Linked DNA regions of Algoriphagus sp. Y33. The protein of the gene in region 1 interacts with the protein of each later gene in a pairwise test. Links are inferred from orthologs where the notes say so. Each region holds a gene or a part of one and is shown in the gene's direction. Other genes may lie near its edges.

Region 1 (6,415 bases):
ACATTTCAGTTACTCTATCCCGTCCAGTTCACTTAATTCCAACCAAGTCAATTCCAATTCTTCCAACTCAGCATTGATTTCTCCCATGCGGTTGGATTGCTTGATCAATTCCTCATGATCATCTATTCCCGCAGAGATTTTTTCGGTAATAACAGATTTTTCCTTTTCCAGTTTGGCAATGGAAGCATTCACCTCCTTGAATTCTTGCTTTTGCTTAAAACTGGCTTTAGCCTTTGTAGGAGCCGAAACTTTGGCTTCAGCATCTTGATTCTTGCTACTTGTTGCTTGTGTCTTTTCTTCTTGACTCTTGGTTCTGAATTCCTGACTCTTGGTTCTAGATTCTTGGCTCTTTTCTGTCTCGCGGAACTCAGAATAATTTCCCGGAAAATCACTGATCTCGCCTTCTCCTTCGAAGACAAACAAATGTTCCACCAAGCGATCCATGAAATACCTATCGTGGGAAACGATGATCAAACAGCCCGGGAAGGTATCCAAAAACTCTTCCAGCGTGTTCAGCGTCATCAAATCCAGGTCATTGGTCGGCTCATCCAGAATTAGGAAGTTTGGATTTTTGATCAGAACCATCAATAGCTGAAGTCTTCTACGCTCTCCTCCACTGAGTTTGGCGATTGGCGTATGCTGTTGCTTTGGGGGAAAGCCAAATTGAGTCAGAAACTGGGATATGGTAATCGTAGCACCACCGGCGATCGTCACCACTTCTGCGACTTCCTTTACAATGTCAATCAGACGCTTTTCCTCATCAAAACTCCCTTCTTCCTGCTTGTAGTAACCAAAAGCTGTAGTCTGCCCGATAGCAACGGTTCCGGAATCAGGGGCAAGCTGACCCGTGATCATATTGAGGAAAGTAGTCTTTCCGGCACCATTTGGGCCTACTATTCCGATCCTGTCTTTCTTCTTAAAGGTGTAGGAGAAATCATTGACGATGGGCTTGTCTCCAAAAGACTTTTGGAGCTTGTCGATTTCTATAATCTTATTACCAAGCCGCTGAGTAGTTACAGTCAACTGAATATCACGTTCTTCACGCTTTTGGGAGGCTTTTTCTTTGGTATCTTCGAAAGCATCCACGCGGTATTTTGCCTTGGTGCTTCTTGCTTTTGGCTGACGACGGATCCAATCCAGTTCCTTTTTGTATAGGCTTTTGGCTTTTTCGAGTTCTATATCTTCGATCTCCATTCGCTCCTCTTTCTTGTCAAGGAAGTAACCATAGTTCCCTTGGTAGCGATGTATTTTTCCCTGATCGAGTTCTAGGATTTCGTTGGTTACTTTTTCCAGGAAATAGCGGTCGTGAGTGACCATAAAAAGTGCAAGGTTGGCTTTCGCCAAATAGTCTTCCAGCCATTCAATGGTTTCCAGATCAAGGTGGTTGGTCGGCTCATCAAGTAGCAACAAATCAGGTTTTTCCAGAATCGCTTTTGCCAAGGCAACCCGCTTACGCTGCCCGCCGGAAAGTGTCCCTACAGGAAGATCTGTATCATGAAGCCCCAGTTTGCCGAGCACTTCTTTCACCTGATATTCAAAATCCCAAGCCTGGAACGCGTCCATTTTCTCAAACAATACCGACATCTTATCAGAATTATCAATGCCCCGCTCTGCTTCCAGCATGGCTTTGTGATAGTCTTCGATCACCTTGAGCACTTCAGAATTGCTTTGATCGAAAATGGTCTGGTAAATACTCATTGTCCCCTCAAAGACCGGGTTTTGGTGCACATAGGCCACTTTCACCTGTTGATTGGTTCCAACTTGACCTGTGTCAGGAATCTCCAAGCCCATGATTATTTTCATCAGGGTAGACTTGCCTGCGCCGTTGATGCCTACAAGGGCGATTTTCTGGCCTTGGGAAATGCCAAAAGAGATATTGGAAAAAAGCTTGCGCTCACCGAACGCTTTACTGAGATTTTCGACCGAAAGGTAATTCATGCCGCAAAAGTAAGGAAAAGGCAGGCAAGAAATGCTTTAATTCAAATGAGCTTCTTAAATGCACAAGTAATTATTTCATGTTTTACGATGACCAGCTCAATTTGAATAAAAATACGGCACGTGGAAGGAATGAGCAGAATTAGATGGTTTTGGACATTTTTGAGCCAAATCACTCTATGGAAGTCCATTAGTTAGAGATTTTCAATCACCATGCTGGTGGTTCTTGAGTTTTAAAATAGTTAAATCTCCATCCTACTCCAGAAAGGCTTACCTTTGTACTTTAGAAACAGAAGAAAGGTCATTTCGAAGCTTCAATGAAACCAATACAGTTTGGTCATTCATCAATTCCTCCTTATTCTTTTGAAAAAAATCATGGATGTTATCTGGCTCGATTTCTACCTTTTCCCCAGCAAATTTATTAGCATAGTCATTATAAAAATCAATAGAATTAATACTATAAATCACTTGATCATTGTAGTATGTCCATGGGATATTTCTGATCCGCATTTCATCTATATCGTTTTCAAAACCAGAAACTTGGGACAAAATATTGAATTCTTTATCTAATAAGATAAAATGTATGCCCTTATTATATTGGTATAAAGACATAAAATATAAATCTCCCAATGCAGTAAACATTGAAATGTGTTCCACTAGCTGATTTTCCCTGATGAAATTTTGGTAAGTATCTCTATCAACACTATTTAATCTAATAAAATCCAATTCATTTACACCCTGTAACCCTAAATCAAATTCCAAACGCTGTTTGAATTTTAACTTCTCGTCGAAAAAAACAACTTGGCTTGTATAAGGAATAGGAAAAACAAATCCTCCCTCAAAACCGGGACTGAAACCATTACGGACCCCAAACTGAAATTTGTCGAACCCTAGTCTGATTTCGATTGCTTCTTCAATAAGTTCCTTTCCCTCAAATACTAGAAAATTGTAATCTGATCCGTCCCTAATATTGTTCATAAAAAACAAGGTTCTTCCACTTCTCGCAATAAATGAAGAGGCATTTTTTGGAATTTTTTCCTCTGTTAATAGTGATTGGACAGTGTCAAATGACACTATCTTCCTCAGACTTCTATCTAAAATTAAAAGAGTGTCTTCCCTAACCTGAAAAACTTCCACTTGTTGGTATTCTCCTGGTCCTTGACCGTTGGCTTTAAATATAAAATCAATATTTCCAAATCTGTCAAACCTGTGTACATTGCTGTTAAAATAATCTTGTACGTAAATAAACTTGTCATTTATATGAATTTGATAGGGCTCTACCAAAGGATTAGCATCATCACTTTTTAATAAAGTATAACTTATCCCTTTGAATATGTCCGATAACTTCTGTTGGGTGGAATTGTCCAAATCAATTTTTATCACTCTCTCATTTACAATACTTTTTTTGGAGGATTGCTTACATGACAAAAGAGTAAAAAAAACAAGAAAGTAAAGTATAGTTGTTTTGCCCATTATTCTGTGTTATAGCTGCCTGTCTTCCACAGGCAGCTTACCTAATTACCCTATTGTTCCAACTTCATCGCAATGCTTTTGACCTGATACATCACAAGTTTGGGAGCCATCAAATCTACAGCGTGTTACACTTCCCCCTCCAGTGCAATCAATCGTTTGTATCCAATAACTTCCACTTGCTGGAGTCTGTGTAATTGGAGTGAATGATAAAGTCATCATGCCAACGATTCCTATTCCTAAAATTACTTTTTTCGTGGTTTTAAAATTTCAATTTTTTAACTACCTCTTGGCCAAGAGCGACTAACCGACTGATTAGCTAGCCGTAACATATTATTATTATTTCAATCCAAATCTTTAAAACGAAAAAATCGTCAGTTCACTAAAAACACCCTGTATAGGGTATGCAAAATCGGACACTTTATAATTATTCCCAGAACCCATGGAAATTACCTAATTAGAATTTCACCAAATTCTACTTTCAAGTCGAAATTCCTTGATTCTAAAATCTTGGCTCTCGTATCTTGATGCTTTTCTCTAGCTACTTGCTAGTCTGAAAAGTCTTACCTTTGTGCTATGGAAGCAATTCAGAAAAAAGACATCCGTAAGCTATCCCTTTCCCAGTTGGAAGAATTCTTTTTGGCTCATGGGGAAAAGAAATTCCGCGCCAAACAGGTATATGAATGGCTGTGGAATAAGTCTCTGAAGAACTTTGATGAGATGAGCAATATCTCGCTGAGTACACGGGAAATGCTCAAAGCGCATTTTGAGATCAACCATATCCGTGTGGATCTGATGCAGCATTCCTCTGATGGGACGATCAAGAATGCGGTAAAGCTCTATGATAACAAGATCGTAGAGTCAGTTCTGATACCCACGACAAAGCGGATTACTGCCTGTGTTTCCTCTCAGGTGGGTTGCAGCCTGGATTGTAATTTCTGCGCCACGGCACGATTGAAGCGCATGCGTAACCTGAACCCAGACGAGATCTACGATCAGGTGGTGGCGATCAAAGATGAAGCGGAAACCTATTTTCAGCGTCCACTGACCAATATTGTTTTTATGGGAATGGGAGAACCGCTCCTGAACTATGCCAATGTGCTGGAAGCAATAGATAAGATCACCTCACCCGAAGGGCTGGGAATGGCACCCCGAAGAATCACTGTTTCTACCGTAGGCGTGACTAAAATGATCCGTAAACTCGCAGATGATGAAGTTCGCTTCAACTTGGCGGTATCGCTTCACTCAGCCATCAATGAAACCCGTTCACGCTTGATGCCTATCAACGACAGTAATCCCGTGGAAGAACTGGGGGAATCTCTAAAATACTGGTACGAAAAGACCAAACGGAAAGTCACCTACGAATATGTGATTTGGGATGGGATCAATGACGACGAGAGACATGCCCGTGCGCTGGCAAAATTCTGCAAGATCATCCCTTCCAAAGTCAATCTGATCCAATATAATCCAATAGACGAGGGAGAATTCCGACAGGCTAAGCAAGAAGCCGTGGACATGTATGTACGGGTATTGGAGTCACAGGGAATCATAGCCAAAGTAAGAAAATCCCGTGGCCAGGATATCGATGCAGCCTGTGGACAATTGGCCAATAAAAACGAAGTGGCTGAACTGAATACCGCCTGAGATTTGCTTTCTTCGCTAAAGCCATCTAACTACTAATCTATTTTAAAAACATACGTTATGAACAAGGCTTTACTGATTTTTTGGACAGTTTTTATGCCCTCTTTTGTCACTGCAGCTCAAACCCAGGAACAGGGAAATGCACGGTTTCATGGCTATGGAACCTATGGTTTGAGGTACCATAACTTCGGAGTCGGTGCTGGAATAGAATATTTCTTTGTAGACAAATTCGCCCTGATGCCCAGTTATACGTTTGTCTTTCCGCAGGTGGGAAAGGAAAGTAACCTCAGTGCCGATTTGCGGTATTATGTTTCAGAAGGACCTTCCCAGCTTTATTTTATGGCAGGATATAGTCAGACTTGGGTAGATACCCAGCCGGATGGAGCAGGTACGAGAAGAAACCAAAAAGGAGCTAATATGGGTGTGGGAGCGTATGTACGCGTGACGGAGTTTATTGGCCTAAGTACTGAGTTTCGCTTCCAAAGCCCTTTTCCAAGAGAAGTCGGATTTAGAGTTGGGTTGGCAATTCCATTGTAAGTGAGTAGCAAGTATCAAGATGTAAGATATTAGATTCTAGAACCTAGAGCCTAGAAACTATGTGATAGAATAATAAGCCACATTCACTATTCGTCCTAATCAATGATCAAGCTTGGCTGTGACCTTTGCGTTTTCTTTGTGCTCTTTGCGGCTAAAATTCTACTTTTTCGAAAACTCAAACAGCTTCCGTTTCTCTTCCTTATTCAGTGCTTCGTAACCTCTGTCGGCGATTTTGTCCAGTATCTTATCTATTTCCTCTTGGGTTGCCTCACCGGAATTAACGGGTGTAGAAGTAGATTTAGAAGACTTCTTGAAAGAGGAAAATCCACCCCCACTGGTGGTTTTTGCTTTACGGTAGGAGACTTTTACATTGCTTTTTCTCCCGGAGAAAAGATCCTCGAAAAAAATCCCAACCTTCTGCACAGGCACTCCCCAATCATTTCCTTTACGGAGCTGAATGATGTAGAGATAACCAAGCAATGCTCCTCCCAAGTGTGCCAGTTCTCCGCCTGCATTAGCACCTACAGAATTGGCAAATGATAGAATCACATAGAAGATCGCAATATATTTGATCTTTACCGGCCCTAGTAGTAATAGGAAGAATGTAGTATTAGGACTGAGGGTAGCTGCTCCTACCACGATAGCAAATACTCCTGCACTCGCTCCAAGCATCAGGGAACTATTGATAGACTGACTGAAATAAGGAGCCAAATTGTATATCAGTACATAAAAAAGTGCTCCAGCCAAACCTCCAAGAATGTAGAGATTGGCTAGCTTTCTACTTCCCAGAAACTGATGAATCAGCTGTCCAAACCAGAAGAGGAAAAGCATG
Region 2 (6,395 bases), 910 kb from region 1 along the record:
ACAAGACCGTCCATGCAATAGAAAAGGCAGTTGAAGAGGCATCCGAAATGGCAAACGTGGATATCGCAGATGTCATAGTGGGTATAGCCGGTCAGCATATCCAAAGCAAGATCCAAAGTGGCAGTATCATGCGCCAGCCTACGGATGATGAGATCACCATTGAAGATGTAAGGAGACTTTCCAGCGAAATGGAAAACATTCTTATTCCTCCGGGCAATACCATCATTCACGTAATGCCGCAGGATTATACCGTGGATTATGAAGGGGGGATCAAAGATCCTGTAGGGATGTCCGGCACTCGTCTGGAAGCTGATTTCCATATCATCACAGCCCAGACTACCGCTATCAACAATATCAACAGATGTGTACGCCGTGCAGAATTACTATCCAAGCAGTTAATTCTTGAGCCATTGGCAAGTTCACTTTCTGTATTGAGCGATGATGAGAAAGAAGCGGGCGTTTGTTTGATAGATATAGGGGGCGGAACCACAGACATCGCCATCTTCTATGAGAATATTATCCGTCATACCGCCGTGATTCCTTTGGGTGGAAACATCATCACCAAAGACATCAAAGAAGGCTGCATGGTGATGCAGAATCAGGCTGAACTACTGAAGACCAAGTTTGGCAAAGCCATCACAGAAGAAGCAAATCCCAATGAAATCGTATCAATACCCGGTCTGAGAAATAGAGCTCCCAAGGAAATTTCTATCCGAAACCTAGCTTCAATTATTCAGGCAAGAATGGAAGAGATTATTGAGATCGTGCAGAATGAAATTATGCAAAGCGGACATTACAAAAAACTGGCCGGTGGAATAGTGTTGACAGGGGGGGGCTCACAATTACAGTTTATCAGTCAGCTATTTGAATACATGACGGGACTTGATACGAGAATTGGCTATCCGAATGAGCATTTGGGTAAGTCAGTAATTGAGGAGGTGAAGAGCCCAATGTACGCTACTTCTGTAGGTCTTGTACTTGCAGGTTTCAAAGCACTTGACGACAGAGATCAAGGTTATGCCAACAGAACGGCAAACGGAAGAACCATTAAAAGACAAAAACCAATGGACATCAGTCCAAAAGATATTTTCGATAAAATAGCCGGAAGACTGAAAGGAATTCTCAGTGATGATATCGGCGACGATATTAACTACTAGGGCTTATGATTGGGGGAGATTGTTGGCTTTGCTGCCAATTTCCCTTTTTAAAAAAACACTAGTGCAACCATAGAAAATTCACCAATAAATATAAATATGTCAGATAACATGAAAGATTACAGATTTGATTTACAGAAAAACCCCAAGTCGATTATTAAAGTAATCGGTGTAGGGGGAGGCGGCTCCAATGCCGTGAACCACATGTTTGGGTTAGGGATTAAGGATGTGGAGTTTGTGGTAGTCAATACAGATGCCCAAGCGCTTAAATCTAGCCCGGTTCCGCTTAGATTGCAGCTTGGTGCCAATTTGACCGAAGGTCTAGGTGCCGGTGCCAATCCTGAGCAAGGAAGGAATGCAGCCATAGAATCAGAGGATGAGATCCGTGAGCTATTGGCTGATAATACGAAAATGGTATTTATCACTGCCGGAATGGGTGGAGGTACCGGTACAGGTGCAGCTCCCGTAGTTGCTAGAATTGCGAAAGAACTTAATATCCTGACAGTGGGTATTGTGACCGCGCCATTCATGTTCGAAGGAAGAAAGAAAATGAATGTTGCCCAGGCCGGTATTGAAGCATTACGGGAAAATTGCGATACTGTACTGGTGATTTTGAATGACAAGCTAAGAGAGATCTATGGCAATCTTGCTATAAGAACTGCCTTCAGCAAAGCAGATGATATTCTATCTACTGCTGCCAGATCTATCGCTGAGATCATCACTGTTCATCAGGATGTCAACGTGGATTTTGAAGATGTGAAGACGGTAATGAAAGATGCAGGTGCAGCTGTGATGGGTTCTTCCACTGAGGAAGGCGAGGGACGTGCGATCCGTGCTGCAGGTGCTGCCATCTCTTCTCCCTTGCTAAACAATGTGGACATCAAAGGAGCTGAGAAGATCTTGCTTTCTATCATGTCCGGAGAAGACGAGGAATTGTCTATGGACGAATTGAGCGAAATCACTGAATATATCCAAGAAAAAGCGGGTGACAATGCAGAAGTGATCTTCGGCCAAGGTATCGACGCAGAACTGGGCAAAGCTATACGCGTGACAGTGATTGCTACAGGTTTTGAGATGGATCGACTTGAAGGAACAGGAAAGAAAGTAGAAGCGCCAAAGGCTGTGACAATTCCTGTTCCTGCGCCTAGCACTGTGCAAGAAGTGGAAGAGGAGAAAACTGTGATCAATTTGGATTCAGGAAAATCTGAGAAAGTAAGGGAAGAGCCGGTTGCAAACGGATCGACTTTCGTGTTCTCTATGCCAAAAACTTCAACTCCTTCACCAACTTCTGCGGCTGAAGTGAAGCCGACAACTGAAACTCCAAAGAAGGAGTCTGTAGAAACGCCTATGCCGTCTCCTAAGAAAGAAAGCCTATTTACTTTCATGAAGCCTAAGGAAGAAGTGAAAGCTGAAGCGCCAAAGCCTGCTCAGGAGAAAATTGTACACGATCTTTTTGAGGAAGAGGAAGAAAAGAAAACTGTGGAAGAAACTAAAAAAGAAGAGCCTGCCTCTCCGGCTTTTGCAAATGATTACTATGAGCAAATGAAACAAAAAGCTATTCAAAGAGCACATGAGCGTTTCGAAAAGCTAAAAGGCAACCGTGCATTCAATCCAACTCCTGAAGAATTGAAAGAGAAAATGGAAGTGCCTGCCTATCAGCGCAAAAATGTCGTGTTAAACGAACCTCAGCATAGCTCTGAGCCAAGCATCAGCAAGTACAACTTGAGCGATGACAATGAGATTCTAGGAAATAATAGATTCCTGCATGATAATGTGGACTAAGTCCTAAAAATCAAGTAGCATGTCTGCCTGGGTTTGCAGCAAGTCCAAGTACAACCTGTTGGTGAGCAGGTTATCTGACATATTTTGCTCTATTTTAGCCAGTTTTGGCTTAAGAGCGAGGACATGCATTCCCAGATAATGGAAGATGTCGGTAAGGTGGCTCATTGCGATGCCACCGCCGCCTATTCCGGAAGAAATGCCCACTAGAGCACATTTTTTATTCCTAAATGTATTAGGATAAGTCATCCCGTCGATGAAAGTTTTTAGTATTCCCGGGAAAGAACCGTTGTATTCAGGCACAATGAAAACAAACTTTTTCCCATTAACCAACTGATCGTGAAACTCGTTATACAATTCATGTTTCCCGTTATTTTCATACAAGGCGTTCTCAACAAAATCTCCAGGTAAATTTTCCAATTCCAAGATTTCGGATTGCACCCCTCTTTCCTTTAAAATGCTTTGATAGAGCTCAGCGATGGTTTTGGAAACAGAATTTTTGCGGTTGGTTCCTACGATTATCTTGATCATTTTTTTGTTTTTTATGAAAGAACTACATTCTTGGCTCTGCAAAAGTTCGAAGATGCTCGGTAATTTATATATTTAGGGCTGGCAAATTAATCTCTATGAACTACCTAACTCAAATCTCAGAAGCAGCTTCGTTTATTCGTTCGCAATATACCAGTGATGTGTCAATCGCTATCATTCTTGGAACAGGGCTTGGACATTTGGGAGATCAGATCACCATTGAGAAAGAAATTGAATATGTTAATATCCCCCATTTCCCACTGGCTACAGTAGAAAGTCATTCAGGGAAATTGATTTTCGGGGAACTGTCAGGCAAAAAGGTCATGGCGATGAAAGGAAGGTTTCATTACTATGAAGGCTATTCTATGCAGCAAGTTACTTTTCCCATCCGTGTCATGAAGCAGCTCGGGGTGAAAACCTTACTCGTCTCAAATGCCTCCGGAGGGCTCAATCCTGATCAGGAAGTAGGGGATGTGATGTTGATCCGTGATCAAATCGATTTGTTTCCCGAAAGCCCTCTTCGAGGGAAGCATTACAATGAGTTTGGACCGAGATTTCCGGACATGAGCGATGCTTATTCCGCAAATTTGATTGCAATTGCGCTTGGATTTGCAAAAGAAAATAATTTCCGGGTGCATACGGGGGTTTATGTGGGAGTGCAGGGGCCAAATCTGGAAACTCCCGCAGAATACAAGTATCTACGGGGTATCGGAGCTGATGCTGTGGGAATGAGTACTGTGCCTGAAGTGATTGTAGCTAGGCAAATGGAGATAGAGGTTTTTGGGATTTCTGCGATCACCGACTTAGGTGTAGAAGGCAAAATTGAACCTGTTACCATCGCAGCTGTACTTGCAGCTGCCGCTAAAGCAGAGCCTATGATGGCCGAAATTATCAAGGAAGTGGTGAGGCAGATAGAGATAGATTGAAGGTAAAAACTCAATGGTTGTCCTACTTTTCCAAAAGCAGGACTAGATTTTTGTAACCGTATAGCCACATAGAGATCATAGAATAGAGTTTACCTATTTCTGTGCAAATGCTAATATTTTTCAATTTTACGATAGGATAAAATTCTGAGCATAAGGTGTCAGGTATGGGGATGCATGTTTTATTTCTCTCATTCAGAGCTTTTGGAGACAATTGAATTTCAACATAACCCAACCCTGAGGGTATTTAGGGCTTTCAGCCTTTTTTAGAATGGGGGTGGTTCATTAACCGTACTCTCTGCGGTAATCTCCATCTTCACTGTGAGCGCTTTTCATAGTTGTCCTGCTTCTCCAGAAGCTGGACTAAGTTGCTATTTTGCGCCATGGCGGGAGATAATAACACCTGTCTACCAGCTAGTAGGCTTATAGTCCTTCAGAAACTTGCCATTCCAGTGTTTTCCCGTATTAATCCCATCAAAGAGTGGATCCAGCACCCGGGCTGCTACATCGACTATATCCAGTGGGGGCTGGAAGTCGTGCAATTCTTGCTTTCGTTTAGCAAGTTCCACAGGATCCTCATCAGTTACCCAGCCTGTATCCACAGCATTGGTGTAAATCCCAAATTTAGGTAATTCAGCTGCAGAAGTCAGTGTCATCATATTCAATGCGGCCTTGGCCATGTTGGTATGGGGGTGTCTGGCTTCCTTATGAAACTGATGGAATTTCCCTTCCATTGCCGAGACATTGATGATGTGCTTTTTGCCCGTACAGTCTTTCTTCATAATGTTCACTAGGCGATTGCAAAGCACAAAAGGTGCAACAGAATTAACCAACTGTACTTCCAGCATTTCGTTGGTGTGGATTTCTCCCAGTTTCAGCCTCCAGCTGTTGGTTTTTCGTAAGTCCACTTGCTGAAGGTCTGCATCGAGTTTTCCGAGTGGAAAAATTTCTTCAGAACTTAAAGAATCGTCAATGCTATAGGGGATTTGTGTGAGCTTGGCAGAGGAAGTAAGTCCAATTCCCAATTGCTTTCCATGCCAGGATACAGGCAGGTTTTTGTTCTCTCCTTCGGCAAATTCCTGGCTCAGAATGCGGATCTCTTGAAGGCAAGCATGGTGATCGGAAAGTAGTTTTTGCGAAGCCGAAGAAAGATCAGACCGGGACAAGGATTCGTTTTCCATCAAATGCTGATAGAAACCGCTTGGTCTTCGGACTGTCTGGGCGGCATTGTTAATTAGCACATCCAGTCTTGCGTATCGTTGCTCGATGTAATTGCAAAAAATCTCCACACTAGGGATATGTCTCAAATCCAGTCCATGAATGTGAAGACGGTCACCCCATTCGCTGAAATCAGGCTCCTTGGCATACCGCAATGCAGAATCCACGGGAAACCTTGTCGTGGCTATCACCGTAGCTCCGGAGCGAAGCATCATTAGCGTGATCTGGTAGCCGATTTTCAGCCGGGAACCTGTGACCAAAACCACTTGATCTTTCAGGTCTGCCGTCTGGAAGCGCTTGGCATAATTGAAGTCTCCACAACTCGTACACATGGTGTCGTAGAAATGGTGAAGTCGGTCGAAGGATACCTTGCAAACATAACACGTTCTGGGAGATTCAAGTTGGAGAGCTTTATCTGCTTCCTTGCCTGTCAAGTCCAGCATGCGGGGAGCTATGAAAATCGAGGCATCCCGTGCGGAGCGAATTCCTGTAGCATTGCGGGCAGAACTGTCTTTAGCTGCGATTTTTTTTCGGTAGATTTTTTTTGCTCCTTTTTTTCGCTCTGCTAATTCCTCTTTGCTTGGTCGGGAAAATTGCCCGGCAGCCTTAAACAAAGCAAGCCTGCTTTCCTTTGGGATGTCAAAAATTTGATCCGTATCCGCATTCAAGCCTTCCAACACAGCAATGCACTGTGCGATATTTTCAGATGTGATTTTTAGGGTTTCAGGTAGTGCTTCCTTTTCCATGGTTATTGTACTTGCAAAGGCGTAAAAGTAGAGATTAAAAAATTGGG

Evidence for each region.
Region 2: the proteins of rlmN (region 1) and ftsZ interact in binary tests that used the Escherichia coli proteins (3 or more experiments, as listed by UniProt). The link is inferred for Algoriphagus sp. Y33 from one-to-one orthologs.

Annotation. Positions count from the first base shown.
Region 1 is NZ_CP061947.1:5,121,139-5,127,553, forward strand. Bases 3,161-6,015 are described here. They hold rlmN (23S rRNA (adenine(2503)-C(2))-methyltransferase RlmN), read left to right. Parts: upstream 3,161-3,981; coding sequence 3,982-5,049; downstream 5,050-6,015. Other genes in these bases: ID165_RS20930 (6-bladed beta-propeller), read right to left, coding at 3,161-3,408; ID165_RS20940 (outer membrane beta-barrel protein), read left to right, coding at 5,107-5,583; ID165_RS20945 (rhomboid family intramembrane serine protease), read right to left, coding at 5,743-6,015. Outside these bases: ID165_RS20925 (ABC-F family ATP-binding cassette domain-containing protein), read right to left, coding at 10-1,938; more of ID165_RS20930, read right to left, coding at 2,206-3,160; more of ID165_RS20945, read right to left, coding at 6,016-6,415.
Region 2 is NZ_CP061947.1:6,032,245-6,038,639, forward strand. Bases 766-3,600 are described here. They hold ftsZ (cell division protein FtsZ), read left to right. Parts: upstream 766-1,265; coding sequence 1,266-2,936; downstream 2,937-3,600. Other genes in these bases: ftsA (cell division protein FtsA), read left to right, coding at 766-1,157; ID165_RS24910 (NADPH-dependent FMN reductase), read right to left, coding at 2,940-3,464; ID165_RS24915 (purine-nucleoside phosphorylase), read left to right, coding at 3,560-3,600. Also shown: more of ftsA, read left to right, coding at 1-765; more of ID165_RS24915, read left to right, coding at 3,601-4,387; ID165_RS24920 (SDR family NAD(P)-dependent oxidoreductase), read right to left, coding at 4,792-6,348. UniProt on the Escherichia coli protein: Essential cell division protein that forms a contractile ring structure (Z ring) at the future cell division site. The regulation of the ring assembly controls the timing and the location of cell division.